Regions from separate parts of the Amycolatopsis sp. lyj-112 genome, predicted to be linked through region 3. Evidence: riboswitches for the same ligand, from Rfam matches in the RefSeq annotation. Region 3 holds a riboswitch; each other region holds the start of a gene.
What was found. A riboswitch is a leader RNA that binds a small molecule or an ion and turns the genes downstream of it on or off. The one in region 3 is predicted to bind S-adenosylmethionine.
Positions count from the first base shown of each region.

Region 1: linked by a shared signal. The riboswitch ahead of thrC (threonine synthase) and the one ahead of ACLJRL_RS07345 (methionine ABC transporter ATP-binding protein) in region 3 are both predicted to bind S-adenosylmethionine.
Region 2: linked by a shared signal. The riboswitch ahead of ACLJRL_RS35735 (aminotransferase class V-fold PLP-dependent enzyme) and the one ahead of ACLJRL_RS07345 (methionine ABC transporter ATP-binding protein) in region 3 are both predicted to bind S-adenosylmethionine.

Region 1 is NZ_JAJPWS010000006.1:141,230-148,463, reverse strand. It holds gene ACLJRL_RS21865 (helix-hairpin-helix domain-containing protein) at 1-590, shown strand, start outside; gene ACLJRL_RS21860 (ComEC/Rec2 family competence protein) at 587-2,992, shown strand; gene thrC (threonine synthase) at 3,009-4,274, opposite strand; SAM riboswitch class I at 4,286-4,418, opposite strand; gene holA (DNA polymerase III subunit delta) at 4,554-5,537, shown strand; gene rpsT (30S ribosomal protein S20) at 5,778-6,038, opposite strand; partial or broken gene ACLJRL_RS21840 (DMT family transporter) at 6,394-7,234, shown strand, end outside.
Region 2 is NZ_JAJPWS010000016.1:163,835-171,068, forward strand. It holds gene ACLJRL_RS35715 (penicillin-binding transpeptidase domain-containing protein) at 114-1,715, shown strand; gene ACLJRL_RS35720 (ArsR/SmtB family transcription factor) at 1,759-2,442, shown strand; gene ACLJRL_RS35725 (potassium/proton antiporter) at 2,554-4,032, shown strand; gene ACLJRL_RS35730 (M23 family metallopeptidase) at 4,174-4,851, shown strand; SAM riboswitch class IV at 5,026-5,140, shown strand; gene ACLJRL_RS35735 (aminotransferase class V-fold PLP-dependent enzyme) at 5,173-6,549, shown strand; gene lspA (signal peptidase II) at 6,616-7,179, shown strand; gene ACLJRL_RS35745 (RluA family pseudouridine synthase) at 7,176-7,234, shown strand, end outside.
Region 3 is NZ_JAJPWS010000002.1:119,318-126,551, reverse strand. It holds gene ACLJRL_RS07360 (DUF222 domain-containing protein) at 1-250, opposite strand, end outside; gene ACLJRL_RS07355 (GNAT family N-acetyltransferase) at 511-1,083, opposite strand; gene rsmA (16S rRNA (adenine(1518)-N(6)/adenine(1519)-N(6))-dimethyltransferase RsmA) at 1,124-1,960, shown strand; SAM riboswitch class I at 2,277-2,367, shown strand; gene ACLJRL_RS07345 (methionine ABC transporter ATP-binding protein) at 2,579-3,589, shown strand; gene ACLJRL_RS07340 (4-(cytidine 5'-diphospho)-2-C-methyl-D-erythritol kinase) at 3,711-4,676, shown strand; gene ACLJRL_RS07335 (ABC-F family ATP-binding cassette domain-containing protein) at 4,743-6,515, shown strand; gene ACLJRL_RS07330 (fatty acyl-AMP ligase) at 6,567-7,234, shown strand, end outside.

The sequences.
Region 1 (7,234 bases), on a different contig from region 3:
TCACGGCGGACGGGATACCGGTGAAACGGCGGTGGTTCGCCGTGGGAGCCGTGCTGATCGCGGTGGCCGTGATCGTGACCGGCGCGGTCACTTTGTTCGGACACAGGCCAGGGGCGGAGATCCCGCCGCCCCTGCCGTCGGCCAAGGCCGTCGGAGACGCCCCCGCCGCGGCGGCCAAGGCGCCTCTGGTGATCAGCGTCGTCGGCCGGGTGCACAACCCGGGCCTGGTCACGATCCCTCCGGGCGCACGGGTCGCCGATGCCCTCACGGCGGCCGGTGGGGCACAGCCGGGAACGGATCTGACCGGGCTGAACCTGGCCAGGCGGCTCACCGACGGCGAGCAGGTGGCCGTCGGGGTGCCCGGACCCGCCGCGGCCGGTCCGGGCACCCCGCCCGGGAAGCTCGACCTGAACGCGGCCACGGCCGAGCAACTCGACACGCTGCCCGGGGTCGGCGAGGTGATGGCGAAGCGCATCGCCGACTGGCGGTCCGGGCACGGCGGTTTCGCCACCGTCGAACAACTCCGTGAGGTGGAAGGGATCGGTGAAAGCAAGTTCAAGAAACTCCGTGATCTGGTGACCGTCGGATGAGGCTGTTCGCCGAACAGTCCGAGGTGGACACGGCGTCGTGGCGAGGTCAGGATCTGCGGCTGGTACCGGCCGCGGCGACTGCCTGGCTCGGCACGCTCTTCGGGCTGCTCGGCGGATGGTGGATCACGATGCTCTGCGGTGCGGCCGCCGCGGTGCTCGCGATCGCCGTCGGAGTCCGCGCCCGCCGGACGGCGCCCCGGTGGGTGGCGGGCTTGGGCGCACTGGTGGTCCTCGGCGTGCTCACGGCCGGGCCGGTGGCGTTGCGCATCCGGGCAGCCGAGCACGACGACCTCCGCGCCGCCGCCGCGCGGGGGAGCGAGGCCACGATGAGGGTGGTGGTCACCGAGCGGCCACGTCCGGTCCGCGGCGCCGGATACGCCGATCGCCGGGCAGGCACCCGCTTGGTGGTCATCGCCGCGACAGTGGACGCCGTGGAAACCGGTGAGCGGGCGGTGGATTCGGCCGGCCGGATCCTTCTGCTCGCTCCCGCCGAAGGGTGGACCGACCTGCTGCCCGGGCAGCAGGTCACCGCCGCCGGACGGCTCGCACCGGCCAAGGGGGCCGAACTGACGGTCGCGGTCCTCTCGGTGCGAGGCCCGCCGGTGAGCCTCGGGCCGGTGCCCTGGTGGCAGCGAGCCGCGGAATCGCTGCGCGCCGGCCTCCGGGAGCTGTGTGCCGTGCTCCCGGAGGAGGAGGCCGGTCTGGTGCCCGGACTGGTCGTGGGGGACACGAGCACGCTGTCCCCGAGGGTCGAGCGTGAGTTCACCGACTCCGGCATGTCCCACCTGATGGCCGTGAGCGGTGGGAACGTGGCGATCGTCTGCGGCTCGATCCTTCTCCTGCTGAGGGTGCTGCGGGTCGGGCCGCGGACGTCCGCCGCGGCCGCCGCGGCGGGGCTCGCCGGGTTCGTGGTCCTCGCCGGGCCCGCACCCAGCGTGCTCCGTGCCGGGGTGATGGGGGCCGTCGGGCTGCTGGCGCTCGCACTCGGCCGCCGGGGTTCGGCGCTGCCCGCCCTCGCCTTCGCGGTGGCCGGGCTGGTGGTCGTCGATCCCGCGATGGCCGCCGACTTCGGTTTCGCCCTGTCGGTGCTGGCCACCGCCGGGCTGGTGCTGCTGGCCCCGCGGTGGGCCGAGTGGCTGGTCGGCCGCGGTGTGCCGTCCGGCTACGCGGAGGGACTGGCCGTCCCGCTGGCCGCGTTCGTGATGACGGCGCCGGTCATCGCGGGCATGGCGGGGACGGTCAGCCTCGTCTCGATCGTGACCAACGTGCTCGCCGCGCCGGTGGTCGCTCCGGCCACGGTGTTCGGCGTGCTCGCCACCGTCATCGGGCCGTGGTGGCCGTCGGCGGGCCGGTTGCTGGTCCGCCTGACCGAGCCCGAAGCGAGCTGGCTGATCACCGTGGCCCGTCACGGCGCCCGGGCACCGGGAGCGGTCGTGGACTGGCCCGGTGGCTGGTGGGGCGGGCTGCTGGCGGCCGGGCTGCTCGCGGTGCTTCTGGTCGCCATCCGGCTTCGTCACGCGCGGATCCTGCTGGCGATCGCACTGGCCGGTGGCCTTCTCGTCTTCGTCCCGGTGCGGGTGCTGGCCCCGGCGTGGCCACCGGCGGCGTGGAGCGCCGTCGCCTGCGACGTCGGGCAAGGCGACGCCGTCGTCCTCGCCACGGCCGAGCGGGGGAGGGCGGTGGTGGTCGACACCGGACCGGAACCCGGGCCGGTGGATGAGTGCTTGAGCAGGCTCGGTGTGGACCGGGTCCCGCTGGTCGTCCTGAGTCACCTGCACGCCGACCACGTCGGCGGTCTCGAATCGGTCTTCGAGGGCCGTTCGGTCGGAGCGGTCGCCGTCGGGCCCGGCCGGGCCCCCGCGTGGGCGTGGCAGCAGGTCGCCGACGAGACGGCGCGTCGGGGGATTCCCTTGCTGGAACTGGGGATCGGGCAGCGGCTCGAATGGCCGGGGCTGTCACTGGACGTACTGGGGCCCCACTACGTCACGCGGCGATCGGCCGTCGAGCAGGACGGGACGGTGATCAACAACGGCTCGGTCGTCCTGCGGGCCGCGACTCCGGCGGGCCGGGTGTTGCTGACCGGCGACGTCGAACTGGCCGCGCAGGCAGACCTGCTGGCCGAAGGGAGGGACCTGCATGCCGAGATCCTGAAGGTTCCGCACCACGGAAGCCGTTACACGGCACCGGATTTCCTCAACGCCGTCGCGCCACGAGTGGCGCTGGTGAGTGTCGGTGCCGGGAACACGTACGGCCACCCGAACAAGTCCACTTTGGACAACCTGACGGCCGTCGGTGCCACGATCGCGAGGACGGACACGGACGGCGACACCGCGGTCGTCGCCGACACGCGAGGTCTCGCCCTGGTGCGCCGGGGTGAGCCCCGTGGCCCGCCTCGTTCCTGAGGCGGGCCGACGGAACTCAGATGCCGAGTGCCTCGCGGACCGCGTCGGCGGAGGCCGAGACGGTGGCCTTCGGGCCGACCTTGTCCTCGATGGCGTCGAGCGTCTTGAGGCCGTCACCGGTGATCAGCAGCACGATCTCGGTGTCCGGGTCGAGCTTGCCCGCCGCGAGGAGCTTCTTGGCCGTCGCCACGGTGACTCCACCGGCGGTTTCGGTGAAGATGCCTTCGGTGCGGGCCAGCAGCCGGATGCCTTCGACGACCTCTTCGTCGGTGACGTCTTCGATCGCGCCGCCGGTGCGGTTGACCACGTCGAGGACGTAGGGGCCGTCGGCCGGGTTGCCGATCGCCAGCGACCGGGCGATCGTGTCCGGCTTGACCGGCTGGACCACGTCGTGGCCCGCGCGGAACGCGGCCGAGACGGGGGAGCAGCCGGTGGCCTGCGCGCCGAACACCTTGTACGGCGTCTCTTCGACGAGGCCGAGCTGGCCGAACTCGCGGAAACCCTTGTCCACCTTGGTGAGCTGGGAACCGGAGGCGATCGGCACCACGATCTGCGGGGGAATCCGCCAGCCGAGCTGCTCGGCGACCTCGAAGGCCAGCGTCTTGGAGCCTTCCGAGTAGTAGGGCCGGACGTTCACGTTGACGAACGCCCAGCTCTCCTGCTCGGAGGCGAGCTGAGTGGCGAGCCGGTTCACGTCGTCGTAGTTGCCGTCGACGGCAATCAGGTCACCGTCGTACACGGCGGTGGTGAGGATCTTGGCGCGCTCGAGGCTCTTCGGGATCAGCACGACCGACCGCCAGCCGGCGCGGGCCGCGGCGGAGGCGACCGCGTTGGCCAGGTTTCCTGTCGACGGACAGGCGAGCACTTCGAATCCGAACTCGCGGGCGGCCGCCAGCGCGACCGCGACCACGCGGTCCTTGAACGAGTGCGTGGGGTTGCCGGTGTCGTCCTTCACCCAGACCTTCTTGACGCCCAACGCCTTCGCCAGCCTGTCGGCCTGGACGAGCCGCGTTGCACCGGGCTCGGTGTTGGGGATCTCTTCGACGTTCGAAGGCACCGGGAGGAGCTTCTTGTAGCGCCAGATGTTGTTCGGTCCGGCTTCGATGTCCTCACGGCGCACACGGCCGAAGTCGTAGGCGACCTCGAGCGGCGAGAAGTCTTCGGCGGAAACGAATTCGGGGGCGAGCGGCTGCCGGTGTCCCTCTTCCTTCGACACCAGTTCGACGGCCGGTCCGAGGTCCGGGGTCTTGGTGGTGGAGGTCGTTCCGAGGGTTGCGGTCATCACGAGGTCCTTCCTCATCTGCCCCGCCGAGGCGGGCCGGAATTGGCACCGTGATCGTCAGCTACCCCGCGATCGCGGGATGACAGGCTGACGCCGGTTGCCGGGGCTTCATCGGGCCGTTCCCTCTGCCCCTCTGGATGAGCGGTATTCGATTGTCGGCACGCACAAGATCGCGTCGCCTCGGTTACACCGTACGACATGGTGCCGGGGTCGGGCCACCGTGCCCGGAACACGTCACCGGACAAAGCACGCGAGAAGAGGAGTGGCAGGATCGTCACCGTGACGACGCAAGCTTCCGCCCCATCGCCGCTGGTCCTGGTCCTCGGCGAGGAAGAGCTGCTGATCGAACGCGCTGTCCGCGGCGCTTCGGACGCGGCCAAAGCGGCCGATCCGACCGCGGACCTCACCCGGATCCGGGTGTCCGACCTCACAGTCCCCGCCCTCGCGGAGATGGTCAGCCCCTCGCTGTTCGCCGAAGGCCGGGTCATCGTCATCGAGTCCGCGCACGACATCTCGCAGGAGCTCTCCGACGGGGTGATGGCCTACGTCAAGTCGCCCGCCGAAGGCATCGTTCTCGTCGTCGTGCACAGCGGAGGCGGCCGAAGCAAGGCCGCGAAGGCGTTGCCGGGTGCCCTGAAGAAGGCCGGGGCGGAGATCGTCGAATGCGCGAAGCTGACCAAAGCCGCTGAGCGGGAATCCTTTGTCCGCAACGAAGTTCGCCGGGTGGGCGGGAAGATCGACGGCGCGGCCGTGCTGGCGTTGATCGACGCCGTCGGCTCGGATCTGCGCGAGCTGTCCTCGGCCGCGACCCAGCTTGTCGCGGACGCCGGGGGCACGGTCGACGAGCAGGCCGTGCGCCGCTATCACCGGGGCCGCGCGGACGTGAACGGGTTCGCCGTCGCCGAGAAGGCCGTCGGCGGAGACATGGCGGCCGCGCTGGAGGCGCTGCGCTGGGCGATGCAACTGGGTGTCCCGTACGTGCTGGTCGCGGACGCTCTCGCCGACGCCGTCCGCACGATCGCGCGGGTGTCCGGGGCCGGGCGCGGGAACCCGAACCAGATGGCCGGTGAGCTGGGGATGCCGCCGTGGAAGGTGCGCAAGGCGCAGGGGCAGGCCCGAGGCTGGGGGCAGGACGGCCTCGCCACCGCCATGCGGGTCGTCGCCCGCCTGAACGCCGAGGTCAAGGGAGCGGCGGCGGACCCCGAATACGCCATCGAGCGCGCCGTCCTGGAAATCATCGCCGCCCACGGCACCCCACGCTGACGCCGCCCGACGGTACCGAGTCACACCACTCGCCGGACCGAGCCCGACACGCAACGCACTCCACATCTGGACCGGCGGACTGTCTCACCGGAAGCGCGCCAGCGCGACGGTGAGACTTCACCCGTCGCGCGCCTCTTTCGGGCCGAAGGCCCACGTAAACGCGATGAAGGGGCGCCTCCCCGCGCCACGTGAGTGACAAGCGGTTCGACGCCCCTTCGGCGCGTTTACGTCAGCGCGCGATTAAAGAGAATTCACGCGCTTCGCGATCGCGGACTTCTTGTTGGCGGCCTGGTTGGCGTGGAGAACGCCCTTGGTCACGGCCTTGTCCAGCTTCTGGGCCGCGTCCTTCTGCGCCTCCAGGGCCTTGGCCTTGTCACCGGAGTCGGTGGCTTCGCGGACCTTGCGGACCGCGGTCTTCACCGAGGACCGGATCGCCTGGTTGCGCTGACGCGCCTTCTCGTTGGTCGTGATGCGCTTGATCTGCGACTTGATGTTGGCCACGGGGGCGCTCCTCTTGGTATCTCGGTGGTTCACCGCCGCGTTGTGAACGGCCCTGCGCGCTCGGAAGCGGCGCGGGTTTCCTCCATTGCGGAATGCCACACGACGGTGAACGGCCAGCTTAACAGCCGTCCCGGTAGTGATCGCGGCCGCCTCGGGAGGGTGGCTGCGGTACGGTGAAGATCGTAGTGCCTAGGGTTCCGCCGCCGGTCCGCGTTCAGCGATCCACACAATCAGGGCAGGCGGGACAGGTCCGAGCGGCACCATCGGCGGGGCCGGAAGCGCCGCCGTTCATCTGACGGGACAAAAGCCTGGAGGACCCGGCTTTCCGCATGCGTGGAAAGTGGAAAGGTCCGCAGTGAACGCCACCGCCCTGTCGTTGGTCCTCATCGCCGCCGTCATCCACGCGGCCTGGAATCTGGCCGCCAAACGGATCCGCCGCGGTGGTGCCCGGTTCGTCTGGGCGTATTACAGCCTGTCCGCCGTAGTGCTCGTTCCCGTCATGGCGGTCTCGCTCGCCATCGAGCCCCAGCGTCCACAGTGGACCTGGCTGTTCGCCGCCGCGGTCACCGCGGTGCTGCACATCACCTATGGGGTCGTCCTCCAGCGCGGTTACGCCGTCGGTGATCTGTCCGTCGTGTATCCCCTCGCCCGCGGCACCGGCCCGTTGATCTCGGTGCTCGCGGCCGTCGTGCTGCTCGGTGAGCGGCCGGGGCCGCTCGGTCTGCTGGGGGCGTTCCTCGTGATCGCCGGGGTACTGGTCATCGGTACCGGGCGGGCACCGGCGGATGCCGACGCCGCCGACCGCACGGCCCGCCGGAAAGGGGTGGCGTACGGATTGCTGACCGGGCTGACGATCGCCGCCTACACGCTGTGGGACGCGCATTCGGTCACCGGGCTCGGGGTGCCGCCATCGTCTACTTCGGGACCGGGGCGATCGTGCAGAGCCTGCTTCTGGCGCCGTACGCGCTGAAGGACCGCGAAGAGGTCTCGTGGCTTTGGCGGGAGCACAAGCGCGAAGTCCTGATCGTCGGTCTTCTGTCGCCGGTCGCCTACCTGCTGGTCCTCTACGCCCTCCAGATCGCCCCGGTGAGCTTGGTCGCACCCGCTCGGGAGCTGAGCATCGTCCTCGGCGGGCTGGCCGCCTGGCTGGTGCTGGGGGAGGCGAACGCCGTCCGCAGGCTGGCCGGGTCGGTGGT
Region 2 (7,234 bases), on a different contig from region 3:
GAAACGGATTCGGAAACGTCGCTTTCCCGTCGGGAAGGTGCCTTGCGTGGGGGAAATCGGCAGGCTGGCCCGAGGCACGCGTGGGATGTGCCGCACTGGGGGAAAGCGAGTCCATGAGTCCTGCCCGAAAAAGAGGGATCCTGATCGGCGCCGCGCTGGGGGTCGTCGCCATCGTGGTGGCCGCGGTGGTGCTGCTGGTCAAGGAAGATCCGGCACCCGCCGCCACCGGTGGCCAGGGGGAGTCCACGTCCGCCGGACAGGAGAGCCCGGCGCAGGTCGCGGCCCGTTTCCTGCGGCAGTTCGACACCGGTGATCTCTCCACCGCCCCCGTCGACGACCCGGCCGCGGCCTCGGCCGCGTTGTCCGTGGCGCGCGGAGCGCTCAAACCCGCGGCGGTGAAGACGACGCTGGGCGAAGTCCCGACGACGTCGGGGAACGCGACCACGACGTCGGCGACCTTCGACGCTTCGTGGACGTTCGTGGGCAACAGCGCCTGGACCTACGAGGGCAAGCTGGAGCTGGTCCGCAACGCCGGGAAATGGGTCGTCCACTGGGCGCCGTCGGTGATCCACCCGAAGCTCGAGGCGGGACAGCAGCTGTCCGCGGCTCCCGTCTCGGCCAAGCCGATCGTCGCCGACCGCGACGGCAAGGCGCTCGTCGGCGGGGACGCCGGCGGGGTCGCGCCGATCCTGCAGGGCGCGTTGAGCGAGGTCGCGTCCGGGCAGGGCGGTGGCGGGACCGCGGCGAGCGTCGCCATCTCGCGGGTGGACGCCTCCGGTAAGCCGGTCGAGACACTCTTCGGTCAGCCGAAGGAGACCGACAAACCGCTGGTTTCGACGCTGAGCGTGGCGAGCCAGAACGCCGCGCAGAAGGCCGTCGACGGCTATCAGGGGTCCGCGATCATCGTCGCGATGAAGACCGGCGGCGACATCCTGGCGGTCGCCCAGAACGCCGCGGCCGGGAACCAGCCGAAGGCGCTGAGCGGCCTGTATGCGCCCGGTTCGGCCTTCAAGATCGCCACGGCGACAGCGGCGCTGCAGCAGGGCGGCGTTTCCGTCGACGCGCAGGTCGCCTGCCCGGGCAGTGAACAGATCGGGACCCGCACCCTCAAGAACGACAACGGGTTCGAGCTGGGGACCGTCTCGCTGAAGACGGCGTTCGCGGCCTCGTGCAACACGACCTTCGGGCGGCTCGCGGGTCAGCTGCCCCGGGACGGCCTCGCGAAGGCGGCGACCCAGTTCGGCCTCAACGCCGACTTCGAGATCCCGGGGCTGTCCACCGAGACCGGCAAGGTGGAGGCCTCCGGCAGCGGCGATGAGCAGGTCGAGGCCGGGATCGGCCAGGGACGGGTGCAGGTCAGCCCGCTCGGCGCGGCGCTCATGGCGGCCACGGTCGCGGCCGGGAAACCGGTGGTGCCGAAGCTGTGGCAGGGGCTCGAGACCACTGTCAACACCGGTTATCAGGCCCCGTCGGCCGGAGTGCTGAACCAGGTCCGGGCGATGATGCGCGAGGTCTGCACGACAGGGACGGCGAAGGCGCTGAAGGGCAGCGGAGCCGTTTTCGGCAAGACCGGGACCGCGCAGTTCGGCTCCGGTGTCGACGCCAACGGCTGGTTCGTCGGCTATCGCGGAGACGTCGCCTTCGCGGTGATGCTCGAAGGCTCCAACGATTCCAAGCCCGCGGTGCAGCTGGCGGCGAAGTTCCTGGCGGGCTGACATTTCGGTCCCGGCCGAAGCGGTGGTCTTCTACGGTGAACGCATGGAGACGATCGCCTTGGCCGAGGTCGCGGCCGTGCTCGCCGACCCGAGCCGCGCGTCGATGTGCCTCGCGTTGCTCGACGGGCGTGCCTGGACGGTGACCGAGCTGGCCGGAGCGGCGAAGGTGGCCGCGTCGACCGCCAGCGAACACGTCACGAAGCTGACCGACGCCGGGTTCGTCGTGCGGGTCAAACAGGGGCGGCACCGGTACGTCCGGATCGCCGATCCCCGGGTGGCGGAGCTGATCGAGCATCTGGCGCAGCACGCCGAACATCGCCCGGTGCAGGGATTGCGCTCGTCGGTCCGGGTGAAGCGGCTCGAATTCGCCCGGACCTGCTACGACCACCTCGCCGGGACGGTCGGGGTCGCGTTGCGGGACGGGATGCTCACCGCCGGGCTGGTCGACGAGGCCGACGGCCTGACGCTGACCGGCCGTGGGCGCGAAGTGCTCGGCGCGCTCGGGGTGGAGATCGCCGACAGCCGACGCCCGATGCTGCGCGACTGTCTGGATTGGACGGTCCGGCGTGATCATTTGGCGGGACGTGTCCCGGCGGCGTTACTGTCTCACGGAGTGAGTGCCGGCTGGTTGTCGCGTGAGGGCAACCGGGCGGTGAAAGTCCTGCCTGCGGCGGAAAGGCCGTTCGCCGACCTCGGCGTCGACCTTCCGGCGCTGCGCAGTCCGTAGAGGACAGTCTGTAACACAGCCTTTCCGGACGGTTTGCGACCGGTACACGATCGAGTGACGACCGTCGCCTCACTATTCTGGAGCCCTCACGGCGACCGGACGGGAGGCGACATGGAGCAGCTCCCGCTCATTCTGGGTACCGGCGGTGCCGTGCTCCTCGTCGCGGTGATCGCCGTCCGGGTGTCGATCCGGGTCGGCCTGCCTTCGCTGCTGCTCTATCTGGGCATGGGTGTTCTGCTCGGCGAAGCCGGGTTCGGCATCCAGTACGACAACCCCGAACTCACCCAGTCGCTCGGCCTCGCCGCGTTGGTGATGATCCTCAGCGAAGGTGGTCTCACCACACGGTGGAGCGCGGTGAAACCCTCGCTGGGCATCGGAATCGCACTGTCCACAGTGGCCGTCGTGGTGAGTATCGCGGTCACCGGCGCCGCTCTGCACTGGCTGCTGGGCCTCGACTGGCGGATGGCGTTGCTGTGGGGCGCGGTGCTCGCGTCGACCGACGCCGCCGCGGTCTTCTCCGTCCTGAGATCGGCGGGTGTCGGGAAGCGGCTCGTCGGCGCGCTGGAGATCGAGTCGGGGATCAACGACGCCCCGGCCTACATCGCCGTCGTCGTGCTGGCCGAGGGCACGACCATCGACTGGTCGCTGCCGCTGCTGGTGGTCTACGAACTCGCCGCCGGGCTGGTGATCGGCCTGGCCTTCGGCTGGTTCGGCGCGCAGGCACTCCGGCGGGCCGCGCTCCCGGCGACCGGCCTGTATCCGCTGGCCACGGTCGCGGTCTGCGTCGTGGCGTACTCGAGCGGGCAGCTCGCGCACGCCTCCGGACTGCTCGCCACCTACGTCGCCGCGCTGGTGCTGGGGAATTCGAAGCTGCCGCACCGCTCGGACACGCTGTCGTTCGCCGAAGGGCTCGGCTGGCTCGCGCAGATCGGGCTCTTCGTGCTGCTGGGCCTGTTCGCCTCGCCGAGCAGGATCTTCGAGAGCCTGGTCCAGGGCCTGGTCGCGGGCGCCGTCGTGCTGCTGCTCGCCCGCCCGCTGTCGGTGATGCTGTCGGCTCTGCCGTTCAAGATCCCCTGGCGAGATCAGGTGTTCCTGTCGTGGGCCGGGCTACGCGGTGCCGTGCCGATCGTGCTCGCGCTGATCCCGCTCTCCTCCGGGGTGCCGGGGGCGCAAGAACTGGTCGACGCGGTGTTCGTGCTGGTCATCGTGCTGACGTTGCTGCAAGGTGCGACGCTGAGCCCGCTCGCGAGGATCCTCGGGCTGGCGCAACGCGGCGAAGTGCACGAGATCGAGGTCGACTCCGCGCCGCTCGACGAGATGGGCGCCGAACTCCTGCAGGTCCGCATCCACTCCGGGTCGAAGATGCACGGCGTCTACCTGGCGGAACTGCGGCTGCCGGTGGGCGCGACGATCAGCCTGCTCGTCCGGGACGGCACCGGCTTCACGCCCAACAAGGACACCCGGCTGCAGGAACGAGATCAGTTACTCGTCGTGACCACCTCTGAGGCGCGCGACGCGGCCGAACGACGCCTGCGGGCCGTCGACCGGGCCGGTCGCCTCGCCAGGTGGAAGGGCGAATCCGGCCAGTAGGTCACGAACTCGCACCAGCCTTTAGTCGGTTGATCACGAAAATTTCTCTACAATTAGTTCACTTTGTACTCCTTTTGGATTACCTTCCCCGCAATTGACTCCATCGAATGGGTGAGTGTCACGGGGTAAGGAGTACGCAAGGTGACGAAGCTTCCTACGCGATTCGCCGGTCTGGGGGCCGTGGCCGTTCTCGTCGGGGTGGTTCTTTCGACCCCTGCGGCGGCCGCGGGTGCGTTCCCGGCGTTCGGGCTGCCGTTCGAGACCGGACAGTCGCTCTACTCGGCGGGGATCCACTCCGACAACGGGTCCACCGGCGTGAAGAACGCCATCGACTTCAGCCCCGCGGACAAGACCGTGCGCGCGCCGCTGGCGGGCACCGTCCGGATCCAGCACTGCGACGGCGGCGACTGGGTGACCATCGACCACGCCGACGGCTGGCGCACCGGGTACTACCACATCGAGGGCATTTCGGTGACCGACGGTCAGCAGGTCGTGCCTGGTGACGCCCTCGGCCGGACCGGGAACGCGCTGCCCTGTGGCGGCAGCAGTACCGGCGCCCACGTGCACTTCACCCTGTGGAGCCTGCCCACCGCGGTGGCGAACGGTGACTCGCGCGACTTCGGCGTCGGCGCGGGCAACTGGAACGGCGTGTCCTACGACGACCTCTCGACCAAGGTCGCCGACGCCCACGGCGAGGCGGTGAACGGCAAGACCTTCGGCGACTGGCAGTTCACCGAGGGCACCGATCAGTACTCGGGTACCGCGACCCAGGTTTCGTCCCGCGCCACCGTTTCCCTCCCCGGCCGATTCCGCATCTGACCTCGCATCTGACCTCCCGCGTTTCGTCCTCTACTTGCGGTACTTGTCTGTGCAACTACCGCAAGTAGAGGACTAATTGCGGGGTTCTTTTCGCTTGCGGAAAGCGTGAGCGGCGTCTCAACATGCGGGCAAGGGGTGGCTTGATCCCACCGGCATCGGCTAACTTCGTTCTTAGGTCACGAGTGTCAGCGTCAAGCCCCGGCTAGCTGACCGGCAACCCTCCTTCCGCGGTGGGGTGCCCCGGGTGAGGACCTGGCTCGTCGCGTGGTGCGACGGGCAAGCGCGGGATCCTCGTCGGGTCCCCAGGCCCGGAGGATGACGATGACTCTCGCTCTCGAACGCACCAACGCCCCCGCCGCGAACACCGGCGATGTCGCGGAAACCGTTGCCACGCAGGAAATCCCGACCGTCGCCTGCGCCGATCTGCGGGTCCCGCTCGTCACCGGCGGCGACATCGGCTACGCCAACCTCGACCACGCGGCGAGCGCGCCGTGCCTGGACACCGTGCGGCGCGCCGTCGACGAGTTCCTTCCCTGGTACGCCAGCGTGCACCGCGGCGCCGGGTTCGCCTCGCAGGTCTCCACCAAGCTTTACGAGCGCACGCGGGGAATCCTGCGCGAGTTCGTGGACGCCCGCACGACCGACGCCGTCGTGTTCACCCGCAACACCACCGATTCCTTCAACCTCCTCGCGCGCAGCCTGCCGAAGCACACGTCCGTCGTCGTGTTCGACACCGAGCACCACGCCGCGCTGCTGCCGTGGAAGGGTCCGAACGTCCGCCGGATCGAGACCCCTCGCACGCGTCTCGCCGCGGTGTCCGCTGTGGACGAAGCACTCGCCGGCTGCCCCCAGGGACCGCGTCTGGTCGTCATCACCGGCGCGTCCAACGTGACCGGGGAACTGTTGCCCGTCAAGGAGATCGCCGCCGTCGCGCGTCAGCACGGCGCCCGGATCGCGCTCGACGCCGCACAGCTGGCGCCGCACCGCGAAATCTCTTTGCGCAAGCTCGACGTCGACTACATCGCGCTCTCCGGGCACAAGCTCTACGCGCCTTTCGGTGCGGGCGCGCTGATCGGCCGCGCCGACTGGCTGCGCGCCGCCCAGCCGTACCTCGCCGGCGGCGGCGCGACCAAGCTCGTCACCCGTGACTCCGAAGACCTCGGCGTCGTCTGGAACGCCGGCCCCGAGCGGCACGAAGCCGGTTCCCCCAACACTGTCGGCGTCTACGCCCTCGGTGTCGCCTGCGAGACGCTGGCCGGGAACTGGGACGCGATCGTCGCCCACGAGGACGAACTGCTGGCGCGGCTGCGTCGCGGTCTCGCCGGTATCCCCGGTTTCGCCGAACTGCGGCTGTTCGACGCGCCTGTCGACCGGGTCGGCACCCTGAGCTTCGTCGTCGACGGCTTCGATCCCGGCTGGCTCGCCGCGGTCCTTTCCGCGGAATACGGCATCGGCGTGCGGGACGGCGCGTTCTGCGCGCACGTCGCGACCAAGCGGCTGATCTCCGCCGCCGGTTCGCGGGGACAGCAGGCCGTCCGGGTCAGCCTCGGCCTCGGCAGCACCGCCGAGCACGTGGACCGGGTCGTGCTGGCGCTGCGCCAGATCGTCGCCCGTGGCGCCCGCTGGCAGTACGAGAAGCCGGACGGCCGCTGGGTGCCGGAGTCGGACCCGCGGGAGCTCCCCCCTTTCTGCGCCTGACCGATGCCGCGCAGGCCGAAGGCGGCCGCCGAGGGGACCTGAACACGCTCCGTGGACAATAGGGGAGTGAGTACAGAGCCCGAGACCGCGCCACCGGCGCCGTCGCTGCCGAAGAAGCGCGTCGGTGTGGTGTTCGTCGTCGCCGCGGTGCTGTGGGGGCTGGACCTCCTCACCAAGCAGCTCGCCGTGGCCAACCTGGAGGGCAAGGAGCCGGTCGAGTTCCTCGGCGGGCTCGTCTACTTCCAGCTGGTGCGCAACCCCGGCGCCGCCTTCTCGATGGCGACCGGGCTGACCTGGGTGCTCGCGCTGGTCGCGGCCGCCGTCGTGGTCGCCATCGTCTGGCTGTCCCGGCGGTTGCGCTCGGTCGGCTGGGCGATCGGGCTCGGGCTGGTGCTGGCGGGTGCGCTCGGCAACCTGACCGACCGGATCTTCCGCGCGCCCGGCCCACTGCAGGGCCACGTCGTCGACATGATCTCCGCCTTCGCCCCCAACGGGCAGGGCTGGGCGATCTTCAACGTCGCCGACTCCGCCATCTGCGTCGGCGGTGTCCTCATCGTAATTCTTTCCTTGCTGGGCAAGGACTATGACGGAACGTCCACCAAGGACAAGAAGAAAGCGGCAAGCGAATGAGCGCGCGAATGTTGCCCGTTCCCGACGGGCTCGACGGAATGCGCGTCGACGCGGG
Region 3 (7,234 bases):
GTGCCCGGTCGGTCACCTTCTTCGCCTCGGCCCGGGGCACCCGGGCCGCGTGCTCGTAGAAGACGGCGATCGAGTTGTATCCGTAGAGGTCCCGGACGCCGCGTGACTCGATCTCGGCCAGGATCTGGCCGACTTCGGCGAACAGACGTCGCCCTTCGCGTAGCCGTGTCTGCAACTCGTTGAGAAGCAGCTCGGGCTCACCTTCCGGCAGGTTATGCGGGAAGGCCTTGGGGGTGTTTGTGCTGGTCATCCCTCGATTGTCGCGGTGTGTTCGAACAAATGCACGGTCTCATTCTGGTGAATCCTGATCACTCTGCGAGCGCGCGATCCTGCCTCTATCACCCTGGAGTGGGATGCGATCCAGGCCCGCTACTCCCTAAGGATGTTGCAGGTGAGTTCGGGACTCTTCGAAGGAGCCTGGGGTCGGCGAAAGCCTTGGTCTCCGGGCTGCGGTCCCGTCTGACGCTGCCAGCGCGGCGCGGATGTGTGGCCCCTCAGGGCTCTCCTCGGTTATTCCGCCGACCTGTTCGCGCGTTGCCATTCCTCGCGGAGTACCCCGTACACAACGGCATCGTGTACGCCGCCGGACCAGCGCCGGGCTTGCCGGAACCGGCCTTCCTCGACGAAGCCCAAGCTGCGTCCTACGGCGATCATTCCCGGGTTGCCCGAGAAGGTGGCGAAGTCCAGCCGAAGCGCGTCTGTCCGCGCGAACAGGTAGCTCGTCCATAGACGCAGCGCCTCGGTGCCGAACCCTCCACCCCAGTACAGCTCGTCGTAGATGACCAGCCCCAGCCGACGCCAGTCGGTTTCTTCGCTTTCCCAGTACCAGCTGACCTGGCCGATCAATCTGCCATCGCCGAGGTCGGTCACGGCAAGGCTGGTGCGGGGATCGGGCGTGACCGTGCGGCTGGTGAGTTTCAGCGCCCGTGAACCGGCCTCATCGGCAGTAGGGCGACCGAAGTACGGTCCGTTCGTCTCATGCCATGGCCGCGCGGGATCGAGTAGGTCCCTGAGCGGTGCGAAGTCGGATGGCTGCCAGTCACGCAGCCGGACCTTGTCCCCTTCGAGCGCAACGTTGTCCACCGGCCAATCGTGGCTCACCGGGGCTGGTTACGATCGTCGGGTGACTGAACTGCTCGGGCCTGCGGAGATCAGGGCGCTGGCGTCCGAGCTGGACGTACGTCCGACCAAGAAGCTCGGCCAGAACTTCGTGCACGACCCCAACACCGTCCGCCGCATCGTCGAGCTTTCCGGAGTCGGTGAAGGCGATGTGGTGCTCGAGGTCGGGCCGGGGCTCGGCTCGCTGACGCTCGGGCTGCTCGCGGCCGGTGCCGAGGTCGTCGCGGTCGAGATCGACCCCGTGCTCGCCGGACGTCTGCCGGAAACCGTGGCCGAGCGGGGCGGTGCCGAAAAGCTGACCGTCGTTCGGGCGGATGCCCTGCGGGTGACGGCGGCAGACCTGCCGGGGCAGCCGACGGCGCTCGTGGCGAACCTGCCGTACAACGTCGCTGTCCCCGTCGTGCTCCACCTGCTCGCCGAGCTGCCGTCACTGACCAGCGGACTCGTGATGGTCCAGACCGAGGTCGCCGACCGGATGGCCGCCGGCCCGGGAAGCCGGACCTACGGCATACCCAGTGTCAAGCTCGCCTGGTACGGAAAGGCGCGCAAGGTCGCTGCGGTGCCTCGTTCGGTGTTCTGGCCCGTGCCGAACGTCGACTCCGCCTTGGTCGCCTTCGAACGCGGCGAAGTGGTGTCGTCTGTTGAGCGAGGTCGCCTGTTCGCAGTCGTCGACGCCGCTTTCTCGCAGCGGCGGAAGACCTTGCGTGCGGCGTTGGCTTCCTGGGCCGGTTCGGCTGAACGTGCTGGACAACTGCTCGAGAAGGCCGGCATCGACCCCAAGACCCGCGGGGAGCAGTTGGACGTTCATCAGTTCGCTCGGATCGCCGCCGCGGCTGACTGACGGGGTAGCCGGCGGAGGCGAGTGTCGGCGGTCTACGCAGGTCGTCGCGCCGGAGGTCCTTGGTCCAAACCTCGTGGCGGGTGTGGTCGAGACCGCACGGACGCGGATGTCGACAGAGGTCAGTACGGCTGCGTGAATGGTCGTCACGAGCGTCCTGCTTCCGGCCTGTCTCTGCAGGCAGAGGCCTTGATTCGAATCGTGAACATCCGCTGTCATCCCAGAATATGGATGGCTGATCCTGTATTATGGACGCGACCAGTCGTGTGATCTGCGCCTACGCGCTTGCTTTCATCTAGTGAGATCGGTTTTACTCAGTAAGCCATCCCGAGCGACTGAGAGACCTGGCTCGCCGAAGTCGCAGCAACCACCCTCCACAGGGCAGGTGCTACCGCCAGGACCGATGGAGGCTGTGCCTAATGAACAGGGTCACCCACCCGCTCCTGCTGACCAGGCGACGCGTTGTCGACGAAGGTCGCCGCACGGTAAGTGCGTGTCGACGCTCCACCGTTACTGCCTGAGTCTTTTCCCTTTCCTCTGAAAACCGTCCGCTCTGGACGGTTAATCGGTGACGGTTGGCGCGCTCGAAAGAAGCAGCGCCCCATTTGCATGGAGCCCTTCGTGATCACTGTCGAAAACCTGTCCAAGTCCTTTCCCCTCAACGGAAATCCCGTGGTCGCCCTGCGCGACGTCAGCGTGGACATCCAAGCCGGCTCGTTGTTCGGAGTAGTCGGTCCGGCGGGCTCCGGCAAGTCGACCCTCGCTCGTTGCATCGGCCTTCAGGAGCGTCCCGACCGGGGCGTTGTTCGTCTCGACGGCCTCAACACCGGGACCCTCGACGGACGCCGCCTGCGGGAGATCCGCCGTCAGGTCGGGGTCGTCAGCACCAAGCCTGAACTGCTCGCCGAGCGCACCATCGCAGGCAACATCGCTTCTCCGCTCGAGCAGCTGGGCCTCGACGGGCCGCAGCGTCGAAACCGGGTCGGCAACTTGCTCGACCTGGTCGGACTCAGCCAGCGGGCGGGTCAGCGACCGGGCGAACTGACCGAGGGACAGCTGCGCCGGGTGGCGATCGCCAAGGCGCTTGCCGCCGGGCCGGCCGTGCTCCTGGCCGACGACCCGACCGCGGGTGTGCGGCCCGAAGAGTCCGGTGCGGTCTTGACCGTGCTCGACCGTGCGCGTGCCGAACTCGGGGTCACCGTGCTGCTCACCACTCCTGACGCGAGCGTGGTCCGGCGTGTCTGCGACGACGTCGCCGTTCTGGAGTCCGGAGCGATCATCGAGCGCGGGACCGTGCTCGACCTGGTCTCCGACCCGAACAGCCGGACCGCGCAGGCACTGTTGCCCACGATCGAGACCAGCCGGGCGCAGACCGCAAAGTACGACCGAGCCGTGGACGTCGTGCTGGTCGGTTTCGCGTCGGTCGGTGCGCTGCTGCCCGAGGCGGCAGGGCGCTTCGACGTCGAACTCGCCACCATCGGCGGTGGTTTGACCCGGATCGGCGACACCCCGGTCGGGCGTTTCCGTCTCGGTGTGCGCGGCGAGCGCGCGGATGCCGCGCTCGCGTGGATCGCCGAGCGCGGTGGCCACGTGAGCCACCCTGTTCGCGGACCGCAGGGCGTCGCTGCCTGATTTTCTCTCGAATGGGCCGCTCAGGACGAAATCGGTCTTGAGCGGCCCGTTCGTGTCTGACTCGTCCTGTTCGCTTTCTCCTGGTGGCAGCACAAGTGGGGTGGGCACGTAGGCTTGAGGCGTGCTCGCCGTCGTTCCGCCCCCAGTCACCGTCAGGGTTCCCGCCAAGGTCAACTTGCACCTGGCGGTCGGTGACGTACGCCCGGACGGCTACCACGAGCTGGTGACCGTGTTCCAGGCGCTTTCACTGACCGACGAGGTGACCGTCGCGGCCACCGACGATCCCGGCGTCGAGGTCTACGGCGAAGGTGAAGGTTCCGTACCGACCGGCGCCAACAACCTGGCTTGGAAAGCGGCGCAGGCGCTGGCGGCCCACGTCGGTAAGGCAGAGGCCGAATCCAAGGTTCGCGTTGTGTTGCGCAAAGGCATTCCGGTCGCCGGCGGGATGGCCGGGGGCAGTGCCGACGCGGCCGCGACCTTGGTCGGGCTCGCGTCACTCTGGAAACTCGAAATTTCTCGCGATGAACTGGCAGGCATCGCCGCCAAGCTCGGCAGCGACGTTCCTTTCGCGCTCTACGGCGGGACGGCGCTGGGCACGGGGCGTGGTGAGCAGCTGGTGCCGGTGTTGTCCCGGCACACGTTCCACTGGGTGCTGGCGTTCGATCAGCGGGGCCTCTCGACACCGAGGGTGTTCGGCGAGCTGGACAGGCTGCGCGAAGAGGGCAGCCCGCCGCGGATCGGTTCGCACACGCCTGTGGTCGAGGCGCTCGCGTCCGGTGACCCGCGGCAGCTCGCGTTGCTGCTGGGCAATGATCTACAGGCGGCTGCCGTCTCGTTGCGTCCTGGCCTGCGTCGTACCTTGCGGGCGGGAGTCAACGCCGGTGCGCTCGCCGGGACGGTGTCCGGGTCCGGGCCGACCTGCGCGTTTCTGTGCGCGGACGCTCAGTCCGCGGTCGAGGTCGCCGCAGAACTGTCCGGTGCCGGGGTGTGCCGGACGGTCCGTGTCGCGCACGGACCGGTTCCTGGTGCCCGGCTGGTCGGCGGGGATGACGCGCCGCGTCCGACTCCGCCGCGGGTGCACGCGTGACGGTGTCCGAAATGGACATCGACTAATTCGTTGTGGTGCAAGCTTTCGGAAAGGATCGGCTGAGGAATGGCCAACTTGGTCAACCTGGAGTCGGTGAGCAAGTCCTACGGGGTGCGCCCGCTGCTCGACGGTGTTTCGCTCGGAGTGGCGGAGGGACAGCGCATCGGCGTCGTCGGCCTCAACGGGGGTGGAAAGACGACGCTGCTGGAAGTCCTCGCAGGACTCAATGAGCCGGATACGGGGCGGGTCAGTCAGGTCCGGGGCCTGCGGATGGCCGTGGTGACGCAGCGGACCGAACTTCCTGTCGGGAGCACGGTCGGCGATGTCGTGCTGGAGCGCTACGGCGCCGAGCACGAGTGGGCCGCTGACGCGCGTGTCAGGTCCATTATGGATGGTCTGGGGATGACCGCGCTCGGCGTCGACAAGCCGACGGCGAACCTGTCCGGTGGTGAACGGCGCCGGGTCGCTCTGGCCGCGGCGCTCACCGGTGAACTGGACCTGGTGGTCCTCGACGAACCGACCAACCACCTTGACGTCGAAGGTGTGCGCTGGCTGGCGGATCACCTGCTCAACCGCAGGATCGCGGTTGTGGTCGTCACTCACGACCGGTGGTTCCTCGACACCGTGGCGAGTGTGACCTGGGAGGTCTCCAACGGTCGTGTCGAGCAGTACGAAGGTGGCTACGCGGACTGGATCTTCGCGCGGGCGGAGCGGGCGAGGCTGGCCGCGACCGCCGAGGAGAAGCGGCAGAACCTGGCGCGCAAGGAACTCGCGTGGCTGCGCCGCGGTCCGCAGGCAAGGACTTCGAAGCCGCGTTATCGCGTCGAAGCCGCCGAGGCCTTGATTTCCGACGTTCCAGAGCCGCGCGATTCGGTCGAGTTGCAGGCGTTCGCGCGGCGTCGGTTGGGAAAGACAGTGCTGGAACTCGAGGACGCCAGCATGACCGTCGGCGACCGCACGCTGCTCGATCACGTCACGTGGCGGATCGGGCCCGGCGACCGGGTCGGCCTGGTCGGCGTCAACGGGTCGGGCAAGACGACGTTGCTCAAGCTGCTCGGCGGCGACGTGGATCCGATGACGGGCCGTCGCATCGAGGGGAAGACTGTCAGCCTCGCGCACTTGCGCCAGGAACTTGACGACCTGCCGGGTGATCTGCGCGTTCTGCAGGCAATCGAGGAAATCGCCGGAAGGGTCGTGTTCGGCAAGCAGGAGCTGACCGCATCGCAGCTGGCGGAGAAGCTCGGATTCCCCGCGGCGCGACAGTGGACACCGGTCGAAGATCTATCCGGTGGTGAGAGGCGTCGCCTGCAGATGTGCCGGCTTTTGATGGCCGAGCCCAACGTGCTGCTGCTCGACGAGCCGACGAACGACCTGGACATCGACACCTTGCAGCAGCTGGAGGACTTGCTCGACTCGTGGCCGGGCAGCCTCGTCGTCGTCTCGCACGACCGTTACCTGGTGGAACGCGTCTGCGACACGATCGTCGCCTTGTTCGGAGACGGACGCGTGACCCACTTGCCGGGCGGTATCGAGGAGTACCTCGACCGACGGGTCAAGAGCCTTGAGAAGTCGAGTAGCGACAGGAAATCGGCCAACGGGCAGGCCTCCGAGCCGAAGAAGAGCGCTGCGGAGCAGCGGGCGGCTCGAAAGGACCTGTCCCGGCTCGAGCGCAAGCTCGACCAGTTGCATGCCAAGGAGGAGAAGCTGCACGCGGCGCTCCTCGCCGCGGCGACCGATCCGTCGAAGCTCATCGAGTTCAACACCGAACTGAAAGCTGTCGAATCGGAGAAGGACGAGGTCGAGGCGCAGTGGCTCGAGACCTCCGAAGCGCTCGAGTGAGTTCACTCGACGGCGAGCGGGTGTTTCAGAGCGGACAGTAGTGTGACGCGCATGAGTCGGTTCGTGGACACGCTCGTCGCCACCGCGGCGGGGCGAGGTCAGCAGCGGGGAATGGTCACGGGGGAGCCCAAGGAGCCGGTTCGGCGGACCTGGGCCGAGATTCACGAGCAGGCCAAGCGGGTCGCCGGTGGCCTGGTGGCCGGCGGGCTCGAGCCGGGCAAGGCGGTGGCGGTCCTGGCGGCCGCGCCCGCGTTGATCGCGCCGACAGTGCAGGCCGTGTGGCTCGCCGGTGGCAGTGTGACGATGCTGCACCAGCCCACTCAGCGCACCGACCTCGCGGAATGGGCCGAGGACACCGTCCGGGTGCTGCGGATGATCGGGTCCGGGCTGGTTCTGCTCGGTGAGCCGTTCGACCAGCTGGCGCCGGTGCTCGCCGAGCACGACATCGCCTTCCAGGTGATCACCGAACTGCTCGAAGCCAAGCCGCTGGAGGAGGCCGTGCCGACGGCCGAGTCCGACACCGCGCTCTTGCAGCTGACGAGTGGGTCGACGGCCGATCCGAAGGCCGTCCAGATCACTTACGGAAACCTGTACTCGAACGTCAAGGCGATGGTCGATCGCGCCGAGTTCGCTTTCGACGACGACGTGATGGTTTCCTGGCTGCCCACGTTCCACGACATGGGCATGGTCGGCTTCCTGACGGTCCCCATGACGTTCGG